Pedobacter ginsengisoli: one gene and its partner. The protein of the gene in region 1 interacts with the protein of each later gene in a pairwise test. Links are inferred from orthologs where the notes say so. Each region holds a gene or a part of one and is shown in the gene's direction. Other genes may lie near its edges.

What was found. Proteins that work in one complex are often made in the same cells at the same time.
Region 2: the proteins of ligA (region 1) and leuS interact in binary tests that used the Escherichia coli proteins (3 or more experiments, as listed by UniProt). The link is inferred for Pedobacter ginsengisoli from one-to-one orthologs.

Annotation. Positions count from the first base shown.
Region 1 is NZ_CP024091.1:3,141,350-3,145,700, forward strand. Bases 1,370-4,351 are described here. They hold ligA (NAD-dependent DNA ligase LigA), read left to right. Parts: upstream 1,370-1,845; coding sequence 1,846-3,858; downstream 3,859-4,351. Other genes in these bases: CPT03_RS12985 (hypothetical protein), read left to right, coding at 1,370-1,783; dapA (4-hydroxy-tetrahydrodipicolinate synthase), read left to right, coding at 3,869-4,351. Also shown: tyrS (tyrosine--tRNA ligase), read right to left, coding at 1-992; more of CPT03_RS12985, read left to right, coding at 1,097-1,369. UniProt on the Escherichia coli protein: DNA ligase that catalyzes the formation of phosphodiester linkages between 5'-phosphoryl and 3'-hydroxyl groups in double-stranded DNA using NAD as a coenzyme and as the energy source for the reaction.
Region 2 is NZ_CP024091.1:3,605,217-3,610,529, reverse strand. The notes cover bases 1,155-4,546. They hold leuS (leucine--tRNA ligase), read left to right. Parts: upstream 1,155-1,547; coding sequence 1,548-4,346; downstream 4,347-4,546. Other genes in these bases: CPT03_RS14820 (Lrp/AsnC family transcriptional regulator), read right to left, coding at 4,394-4,546; CPT03_RS14830 (chloride channel protein), read left to right, coding at 1,155-1,484. Outside these bases: more of CPT03_RS14830, read left to right, coding at 222-1,154; more of CPT03_RS14820, read right to left, coding at 4,547-4,873; CPT03_RS14815 (RNA polymerase sigma factor RpoD/SigA), read left to right, coding at 5,113-5,313.

The DNA of each region.
Region 1 (4,351 bases):
AAGAATTCCAAAGAACCATTACCAAATAAAAACTCAGAAGTTTTTATTGCTGTTTCCAATGCTTCAGCCGAATGGGTTCTAATAGTTATATCTCCTGCCAATGCTTTTTGAAGAACACGCAAATGCGGAGCAGTGTCATGTTCAGCTTCAAGGCTTTCTATTTCTTCCTTTGATTTAAGTGTAAAAATCCTGATCCATTTTTTGGTATCATCATCAGACGCATTAAGCCAAAACTGGTAGAATTTATAAGGCGACGTTTTTGCCGGATCTAACCAAACTGCACCACTTTCAGTTTTACCGAACTTAGTGCCATCAGCTTTTTTGATCAGATTAGTTGTAACCGCAAAAGCAGTACCTCCATCCTTTCTTCTGATGAGTTCTGTTCCGGTAACAATGTTACCCCATTGATCAGAACCTCCCATTTGCACCAGGCAATTGTGGTGTTTCCACAAGTAATAAAAGTCATAACCCTGAATCAATTGGTAGCAAAATTCTGTAAAAGAAAGTCCTGAATCGCCTTCCAGTCTTCTTTTAACACTATCTTTTGCCATCATATAGTTTACAGTAATGTGTTTACCCACATCTCTGATAAAAGTAAACAGGTTCATATCCTTAAACCAGTCATTATTGTTTACCATCACTGCCCCATTGCCAGCCTCTTCAAATTTCAAAAATTTAGAAAGTTGTTTTTTCATGCCGGCAAGGTTATGCTCTACCATAGCCTCAGTCTGAAGATTTCTTTCGTCAGATTTACCAGAAGGATCACCTACCATGCCTGTAGCTCCACCTACTAATGCATATGGCTTATGACCTGCACGTTGAAAATGAATAAGCGTCATGATCTGGGTTAAATGTCCTACATGCAGTGAATCGGCAGTAGGGTCAAAACCTATATAACCAGAGGTCATTCCTTCATTCAATTTTTCTTCGGTACCCGGCATGATGTCCTGCAACATACCTCTCCAGCGTAGCTCTTCAACGAAATTGGTCATTCTTATATCCTTTTGCCGCAAATATAGGAAAACCTATGTTATCCTTTTAATTGAATACGCTCCAAAAACCGTTAAACTGAACAAAATTAGCTACTTTTAGGGCAATGAACTTTTTGTCGCATTTTTATTTTGAAAGAGACAATCATGATCCAAACATGGTTATTGGAGTGGTTTTACCAGATTTCGTAAAGAACGCACAGAAAGACAGCAACTTATATCCGCTAAAAGAAAAACACCTTTTTGAATCTGTTGCAAATGAAAATTCTATTCTTAAAGGCTGGGGTCGACATATTGCAGTTGACGCAGTTTTCCACTCATCAGAGTTTTTCAAATCCAACACCACTTCCTTAAAGCAAATCATTTTACCGGTATTAGAAAATAGTCCTGTTAAGCCCTTCTTTCTTGCCCATATTGGTCTTGAGCTGGTGCTTGATCATTTACTAACCATTCACGGTACGGTAAATATCAATACTTTTTATGAGCAGCTAAGCGGGGCAGATACAAAAGCATTAGATTCCTTTCTGAAAAAAAGTGGCGTAGCTGATACCACTATATTCTTTAAATTTCTGAACAGTTTTATTTCAAGTAGATATCTTTTTAGCTATCAAAAAATCGAAAACATATCCTACGCCTTAAACCGGATTTGTATGCGCCTATGGGATAGTCCTTTTACGGAGCCACAACTTGTCTTATTAACAGAGAAACTATCTATTTTCAAGACAAACCTGGAGGAGAACTATATGTCTATCTTTAACAACATTGAACTCCATCTAAATTCAGGCAATCATTAACATCAAAAATATTTCATCTAAATCTCAATTAGCTGCTGTTGCTAATTTGTATCTTCGCTTTCATGTCACTATTTGATATAAAAGATAAAATGGATGCGCTGGTTAAGGAGCTTAATCAACACAGTTACAATTATTATGTATTGGCAATGCCCACCATTGCAGATTATGAGTTCGACAAAAAACTTGAGGAACTAAGTAAACTGGAAAAAGAACATCCGGAATTTGCAGACGCCGACTCTCCTACCCTAAAAGTTGGAGGCGAAATAACCAAAACATTTACGACTGTAAAACACAGATGGCCAATGCTCTCATTAGGAAACACCTATAATGAGCAGGATCTTCGTGATTTTGATGAGCGGGTAAGAAAAACTATAGGCGAGAGTTTTGAATATGTTTGCGAACTCAAATTTGATGGACTTTCCATCAGCCTGACTTATGAGGATACCAGGCTTGTAAGAGCCGTTACCCGCGGAGATGGCACCAAAGGTGACGATGTAACCACCAATGTAAAAACAATAAACAACATCCCCCATAAATTAAAAAATGAGGAAGTGCCCCCTCTGTTTGAGATCAGGGGTGAAATTTTTATGCACCGTGCAGCCTTTGAACGCTTAAATAAAGAGCGAGAAGAGCTTGGGGAAATCCAATATGCTAACCCGAGGAATTTTGCCGCAGGGACAGTGAAAATGCAAGACTCGAAAGAAGTGGCCAGGCGCCCTCTTGATTGCTTTCTATATTCATTAAATACCGACAAGAATTATTTTAAAACTCACTGGGAAAGCTTACAGACTTTAAAAAGTTGGGGATTTAATGTGAGCGGCAATTCAAAACTGGCTGGTAGTATAGATGAGGTATTGGTGTTTATTAAACAATGGGAAACTGAACGTTTCAAATTATCTTATGACATTGATGGTATTGTAATTAAAGTGAACAGCTATGCACAGCAACAGGAACTGGGCTTTACTGCTAAATCTCCTCGCTGGGCCATTTCCTTTAAATTCAAAGCGGAAGAAGTAGAGACCATATTGGAAAAGGTAACTTACCAGGTTGGTCGCACTGGTGCTGTTACTCCTGTAGCGAATTTAAAACCGGTGCAACTTGCCGGTACTACTGTAAAGAGGGCCACCCTGCACAATGCAAATGAGATTGAAAGATTGGATTTGTATGAGGGAGATAGTGTGTTCGTAGAAAAAGGCGGAGAGATAATCCCCAAAATAATTAACGTAAACATGGATAAACGTAAAGCCGGGGCACTTAAAATTATTTACCCCACAGTTTGTCCTGAATGTCAATCGGAACTGATCAGGAAAGAAGGTGAAGTGGCATTTTACTGCCCTAATGATGAAGCTTGTCCCCCGCAAATTGTAGGCAAGATTCAACATTTCATAGGTAGGAAAGCTATGAATATTGATGGTCTTGGAGACGAAACCATTGAAACATTTTATCAGAAAGGGCTGGTTAAACACATCAGCGACCTGTATACTCTTCACGAAAAGGCCGAAGAATTAAAAACTTTAGAGCGCTTTGGAGAACGTTCCATTGAAAATATGCTTAAAGGTATTGAGCAATCTAAGCAAATGCCTTTCGAAAAAGTCTTGTTCGGATTAGGCATCAGGTATGTAGGCGAAACTGTTGCCAAAAAATTAGCTTTCGGCACTAAAAATATTGACAAGCTATCAATCGCAAGCCTTGAAGAGCTAACAGCTATAGATGAAATTGGACAACGTATTGCAGAAAGTATCATTGAATATTTTGGAAATCCGGAACATTTACATCAAATTGGGCTTTTAAAATCCTACGGACTTCAATTTGAAGCTATAGAAAATGAAATTGCTTTACAAAGTGACAAGTTAACTGGAAAAACATTTGTAATTTCGGGCGTTTTTGAGAACTATAGCAGAGAAGAACTAAAGGATCTTATAGAAAGCAATGGTGGGAAAATATTAAGTGGCATTTCGGCCAAACTTAATTATCTGCTTGCCGGCGATAATATGGGTCCGTCTAAACTGGATAAAGCGAAAAAATTAAATATACCACTGATTGCAGAGGGTGATTTATTAGAGATGTTGAAATAATAATTAAACAATGAACAAATTTCATGGAACAGGTGTAGCACTGGTTACACCATTTAATGCAGATGGGTCAGTAGATTTTGACGGGTTAAAAAACCTGATCAATTACCTGATCGAAGGAAAGGTAGAATACCTGGTATCATTGGGTACCACAGGAGAAGCATCAACACTCAATAAGGACGAAAAAAAGAAGATCTGGGAATTTACAGCAGAAATAAATAATGGACGTTTACCGCTTGTTGCAGGAATTGGCGGTAACGACACCAGAGCTATTGCACAAAATATAAAAGATTTTGAAGTTAGTGGTTACAGTGCCATTTTATCTGCAAGCCCGTACTACAATAAACCAACTCAGGAAGGTATTTACCAACACTACAAAGCACTTAGCGAGTCTAGCTCATTGCCAATTTTGTTATACAATGTACCTGGCCGCACAGGAAGCAATGTTAGCGCTCACACAACTTGCCGCCTTGCAACTGATTTAAATAACATTATT
Region 2 (5,313 bases), 460 kb from region 1 along the record:
AACTAATTTAAATAATCTGGCTTTATACTTTAAATCATAAAGAAATTATAACGGGATTTATGTTTAAATAGTGTTAGCACCTGGCACAGAAACTGATTTAAGTAAGTTCACATTGAGGTAAGAACCGGTCCACGTTAAGCCCACATTTTTCTAAATAAAACGTGGACTCACTGTGGATCGATACAAAAGAGGCGTAAAATGTATTATATTTGGCTTGCGTTATGATTGATAAAAAATTCATTTATAAACTGGGTAAATGGTTGCTGATAATCATTTTACTTAGTTTCGTAGCAGGCACAATGTCGGCCTTATTTTTAACATCATTAGATCTGGCAACAAACTTTAGAACCGGGCACCCTTATATCCTGTATTTTTTGCCATTGGGCGGCTTAGCTATTGGTTTGGTTTACCATTATTTAGGTAAAAGTGTCGAACGAGGCAATAACCTGGTTTTTGATACCATTCATAATCCTAAAGATATTATTCCATTCAGGATGGCTCCATTAGTACTTATAGGTACTGTAGCTACGCATTTCTTTGGTGGTTCGGCAGGTAGGGAAGGTACTGCATTGCAGATGTCGGCCGCCGCTGCTGATCAGTTTCATAAAATTTTTCATTTAAGTAAGCAAGAGCGGATAGTTCTTCTTATTGCAGGTTTAAGCGCTGGTTTTGCTTCTGTTTTTGGGACACCAATTGCAGGTGCCATTTTTGGTATCGAGGTACTCTTATTGGGCAAAATCCCATACAAATCCATTTTGCCGGCAATAGCATCGGCTTTTTTGGCTGCTTATATTACTGAGCTATGGGGAGTTGGCCATACCCATTATAGCATAATCTCTGTGCCTCAGGTTTCTTTTAGGGGGATTGTTTACAGTGCAATTGCTGGTCTGTTTTTCAGTATTGCTGCTATAGTGTTTGTGAAATTGACCCACCAGCTGTCCATAATATTTAAAAAAATTAAATACGCTCCAATGCGCCCTTTTGTAGGTGGTATAGTGGTCGTAGCCATTGTTTTGCTGTTGGGTACCTATAAATATATAGGTTTAGGAATACCAACAATAGTCGAGTCATTTTTACAAAGTTCAAAACCTCAGGATTTTGCATTGAAAATACTCTTGACAGCAATTACCCTTGGTGCGGGCTTTAAAGGTGGAGAGGTTACACCTCTTTTTTTTATTGGGGCAACACTTGGTAGTGCACTTTCATTTTGGCTGCCTTTGCCTGTCGGGTTATTGGCCGGGATGGGTTTTGTAGCCGTTTTTGCCGGTGCGGCAAAAACTCCGGTTGCTTGTTGCGCAATGGCAATGGAACTGTTTGGGGTTTCGTGCGGAGTTTATGTTATTGTAGCCTGTGTATCTGCTTATCTTATTTCGGGTGCGCACAGCATCTATAATGCCTCCGAAAACAAATCTCCAAAGCACTTTTTATTTGGTAAATTTTCTCTTACTGATGTGCATCGTAAAAGACAATTAAAAACTTCTTAGCCAAACTTTTCTGTAAGCTCCTTAATTTCTTTATTTTCGCGGGATATAAAGGAATTAGCAGTAATGGATTACCAATTTAAAGAAATAGAACAGAAGTGGCAAAAGTTCTGGGCTCAAAATCAAACGTTTAAAGCAGAAAAAGATACAACAAAACCTAAGTTTTATGTTCTGGATATGTTCCCGTACCCATCTGGGGCTGGTTTACATGTGGGACATCCCCTTGGTTATATTGCGTCCGATATATTTTCAAGATATAAAAGATTAAAAGGATTTAACGTATTGCACCCGATGGGATACGATTCGTTTGGTTTGCCTGCTGAGCAGTATGCTATACAAACCGGCCAGCACCCGGCTTTAACAACCGAAACTAACATCAATACCTACAGAGAGCAATTGGATAAAATTGGTTTCTCGTTTGATTGGAGTAAAGAGGTACGTACCAGCGATCCGGAATATTATAAATGGACACAATGGATCTTTATGCAATTGTTTAATTCCTGGTATAACTTGGAAACTGACAGGGCTGAAGATATTACAACTTTAATTGAGAAATTTAATGCCTCGGGCAGTGCTGATGTAAAAGCGGTTTGTGATGAAGAGGTTAAATCTTTTTTGCCTAGCGATTGGGCTACCATGACCAGCGAAGAGAAGCAGGAAGAATTATTAAAATATCGCCTCACTTACTTAAGAGAAAGTACCGTAAACTGGTGCCCTGGATTGGGAACTGTGCTTGCTAATGATGAGGTGAAGGACGGGTATTCGGAACGTGGCGGATTTCCGGTTGAACAAAAGAAAATGATGCAATGGAGTATGCGTATATCTGCATATGCAGAGCGCTTATTGCAAGGCTTAAATACTATTGACTGGCCAGAGCCGGTTAAAGAAATGCAACGTAACTGGATTGGTAAAAGCGTTGGGGCAAGTGTTAAATTTGCTATAGAAAATGCACCGGAAGGTATTGCCAATTATATTGAAGTTTTTACTACAAGGGTAGACACTATTTTTGGTGTTTCTTATTTGGTTTTGGCGCCTGAGCATGAACTTGTTACGGCGTTAACTACATCAGAGCAACTAGATGATATTAATGCTTATATAGCTAAAACTAAAAAGAAATCGGAGCTGGACCGTATGGCCGATACAAAAACCGTATCAGGCGCGTTTACGGGGAGTTATGTTATTAATCCGGTAAGCGGAGAGCGTATTCAGCTATGGATTGCTGATTATGTACTTGCAGGTTATGGAACCGGTGCAGTAATGGGTGTGCCTAGTGGCGATCAGCGCGACTGGCTTTTTGCTACTCATTTTAATTTGCCTATTGTACAGATTCTTGATGCACAAAAAGATATTGAACATCAAGCTGATGCCACTAAAGAGGGTAAATACATTAATTCGGGCTTTATAAATGGTATGAATTATACCGAGGCTACTGGAACTTTAAATGCCTGGTTAGAAGAGAAAGAGGTTGGTAAAGCAAAGGTGAATTACCGTATGCGTGATGCAATTTTTGGCAGACAGCGCTATTGGGGTGAGCCTATTCCCGTTTACTTTAAAGATGGATTGCCATATTTAATTAAGGAAGAAGAATTGCCATTAATGCTTCCTGAGATTGATAAGTACCTGCCGACTGAAACTGGTGAGCCGCCTTTGGGGCGTGCTGAAGATTGGAGTTACGATGATCAGTACGAATATGAGTTGAGTACTATGCCGGGTTGGGCTGGCTCTAGCTGGTATTGGTATCGTTATATGGATGCCAGAAATGATTCGGACTTTGCATCTAAAGAAGCTATTGCTTACTGGAAGGATGTTGATTTATACATTGGTGGCGCTGAGCACGCAACAGGACATCTGTTGTATAGCCGTTTCTGGAATAAGTTCTTAAAAGATTTAGGGTATGTACAGGAAGAGGAACCTTTTAAGAAACTGATTAACCAGGGGATGATACAGGGTAGAAGTAACTTTGTATATCGCGTGGTTGATGAGGAAGGCCGTGGTACAAATACTTTGGTTTCGTACGGTTTGAGAAAGGATTACAAAACCTCTGCCTTGCATGTGGATGTAAACATTGTAGAAAACGAAATTCTGAATATTGAGAAGTTTAAAAAGTTCAGACCGGAGTTTGCCGAAGCAGAGTTTATTCTGGAAAATGGAAAGTACATCTGCGGAGTAGAGGTAGAGAAAATGTCTAAGTCTAAATTCAATGTGGTAAATCCTGATGATCTGATTGAGAATTACGGAGCTGACACGTTGAGGATGTACGAAATGTTCCTTGGTCCGCTTGAGCAAAGTAAGCCATGGAATACTAACGGTATAGAGGGCGTGTTTAAGTTTTTACGCAAATTCTGGCGTTTATTCCATAATGAAGCATGGCAGTTTAATGTTAGCGATTCTGTACCTACAAAGGCTGAATTGAAAGCTTTGCATAAGATTATTAAAAAGGTTCAGGACGATATTGACCGTTTCTCGTTCAATACTTCTGTATCGAGTTTTATGATTGCGGTTAATGAACTTACTGATTTAAAATGTAAAAACCGCCAGGTGCTTGAAGATCTGGTTGTTGTACTTGCTTCTTACGCACCACATATTTGCGAGGAGTTGTGGGCTTTATTAGGTCATGAGGAAGGAAGTTTATCTTATGCCAAATATCCTGAATTTAACCCTGCTTATATGGTTGAGGATGAGTTTAGCTATCCGATCTCGGTTAATGGTAAAACGCGGTTAAATATGAACCTTAGCCTTGCTTTAGAGCCTAAAGAGATTGAAGAAACTGTTTTGGCCGATGAACATGTTCAGAAATACCTTGAAGGTAAAGCACCTAAAAAGGTAATTGTTGTAAAAGGACGAATTGTAAATATTGTAATCTAAATTGAAATAAAGATACATGCAGGTTCGGCTATTAAGCCGGACCTTTTTTATGTTCTGTCTTTTAGTGGGTAGGCCAATTCTCTTTTGGCCTCATTAACTACAAAGCAGCTCTGTAATGATCCTACATTTTTAAGTTTTGCCAACTTCTCTACAATTAGCCTATTGTAGCCTGCCATATCACTCACCACAATTTTTAAAAGGAAATCAAAAGCTCCTGTAGTATGGTAGCATTCCAATACTTCTGAGAAACGAATTACTTCGTTTTGAAATGCGATAAGTGCTTCGCCACTGTGGTCGTTTAGTTGAACCTGAGTAAAGGATATCCAAAGTTCATCAAATTTATTGCGGTCAATAAGTGTTACACTCCCTGTAATGTAGCCCAAGTCTTTAAGACGACTTACGCGTTCAAACATAGTACTGCTGCCCTTATGCAATTTAAGGGCTAATTCTTTATTGGTAAGCCTTGCATCTTTTTGCAATAAGCGAAGAATTTCGAGATCCGTTTGATCTAATATGCTTGTATTCATATAACCACGAGCACTTTTATACGTTTTGGTGTGATGCAAATAAAGGACATTAGATGCAGATTAACAAATGGAAGGCAACAAAATTTGGGGAGTACTGGCAGTTTTTTTTAAGTGCAAAATTTAATTCTGACCATAAGGGCGGGTTATGAATAATTTCCGGATATAGCCGATGTCCGAGGTATTAACAAATCAACTTATGAACTTTAGGCCTTGCAACCGCAGGTTACAATGTGCTAAGCATGAGAGAAATCAAGATAGAAAAATCCTTTACTAAACGCGACCATGATTCCCTTAGGAGATATCTGAATGATATTGCCGGGTATCCGTTGTTAAGTGCGGAAGAGGAGGTTAAGCTGGCCCGTAAAATTCAGACGGGAGACCTTGCTGCCTTGCAAAGGCTTGTAACTTCAAACCTTCGATTTGTAGTTTCAGTTGCAAAA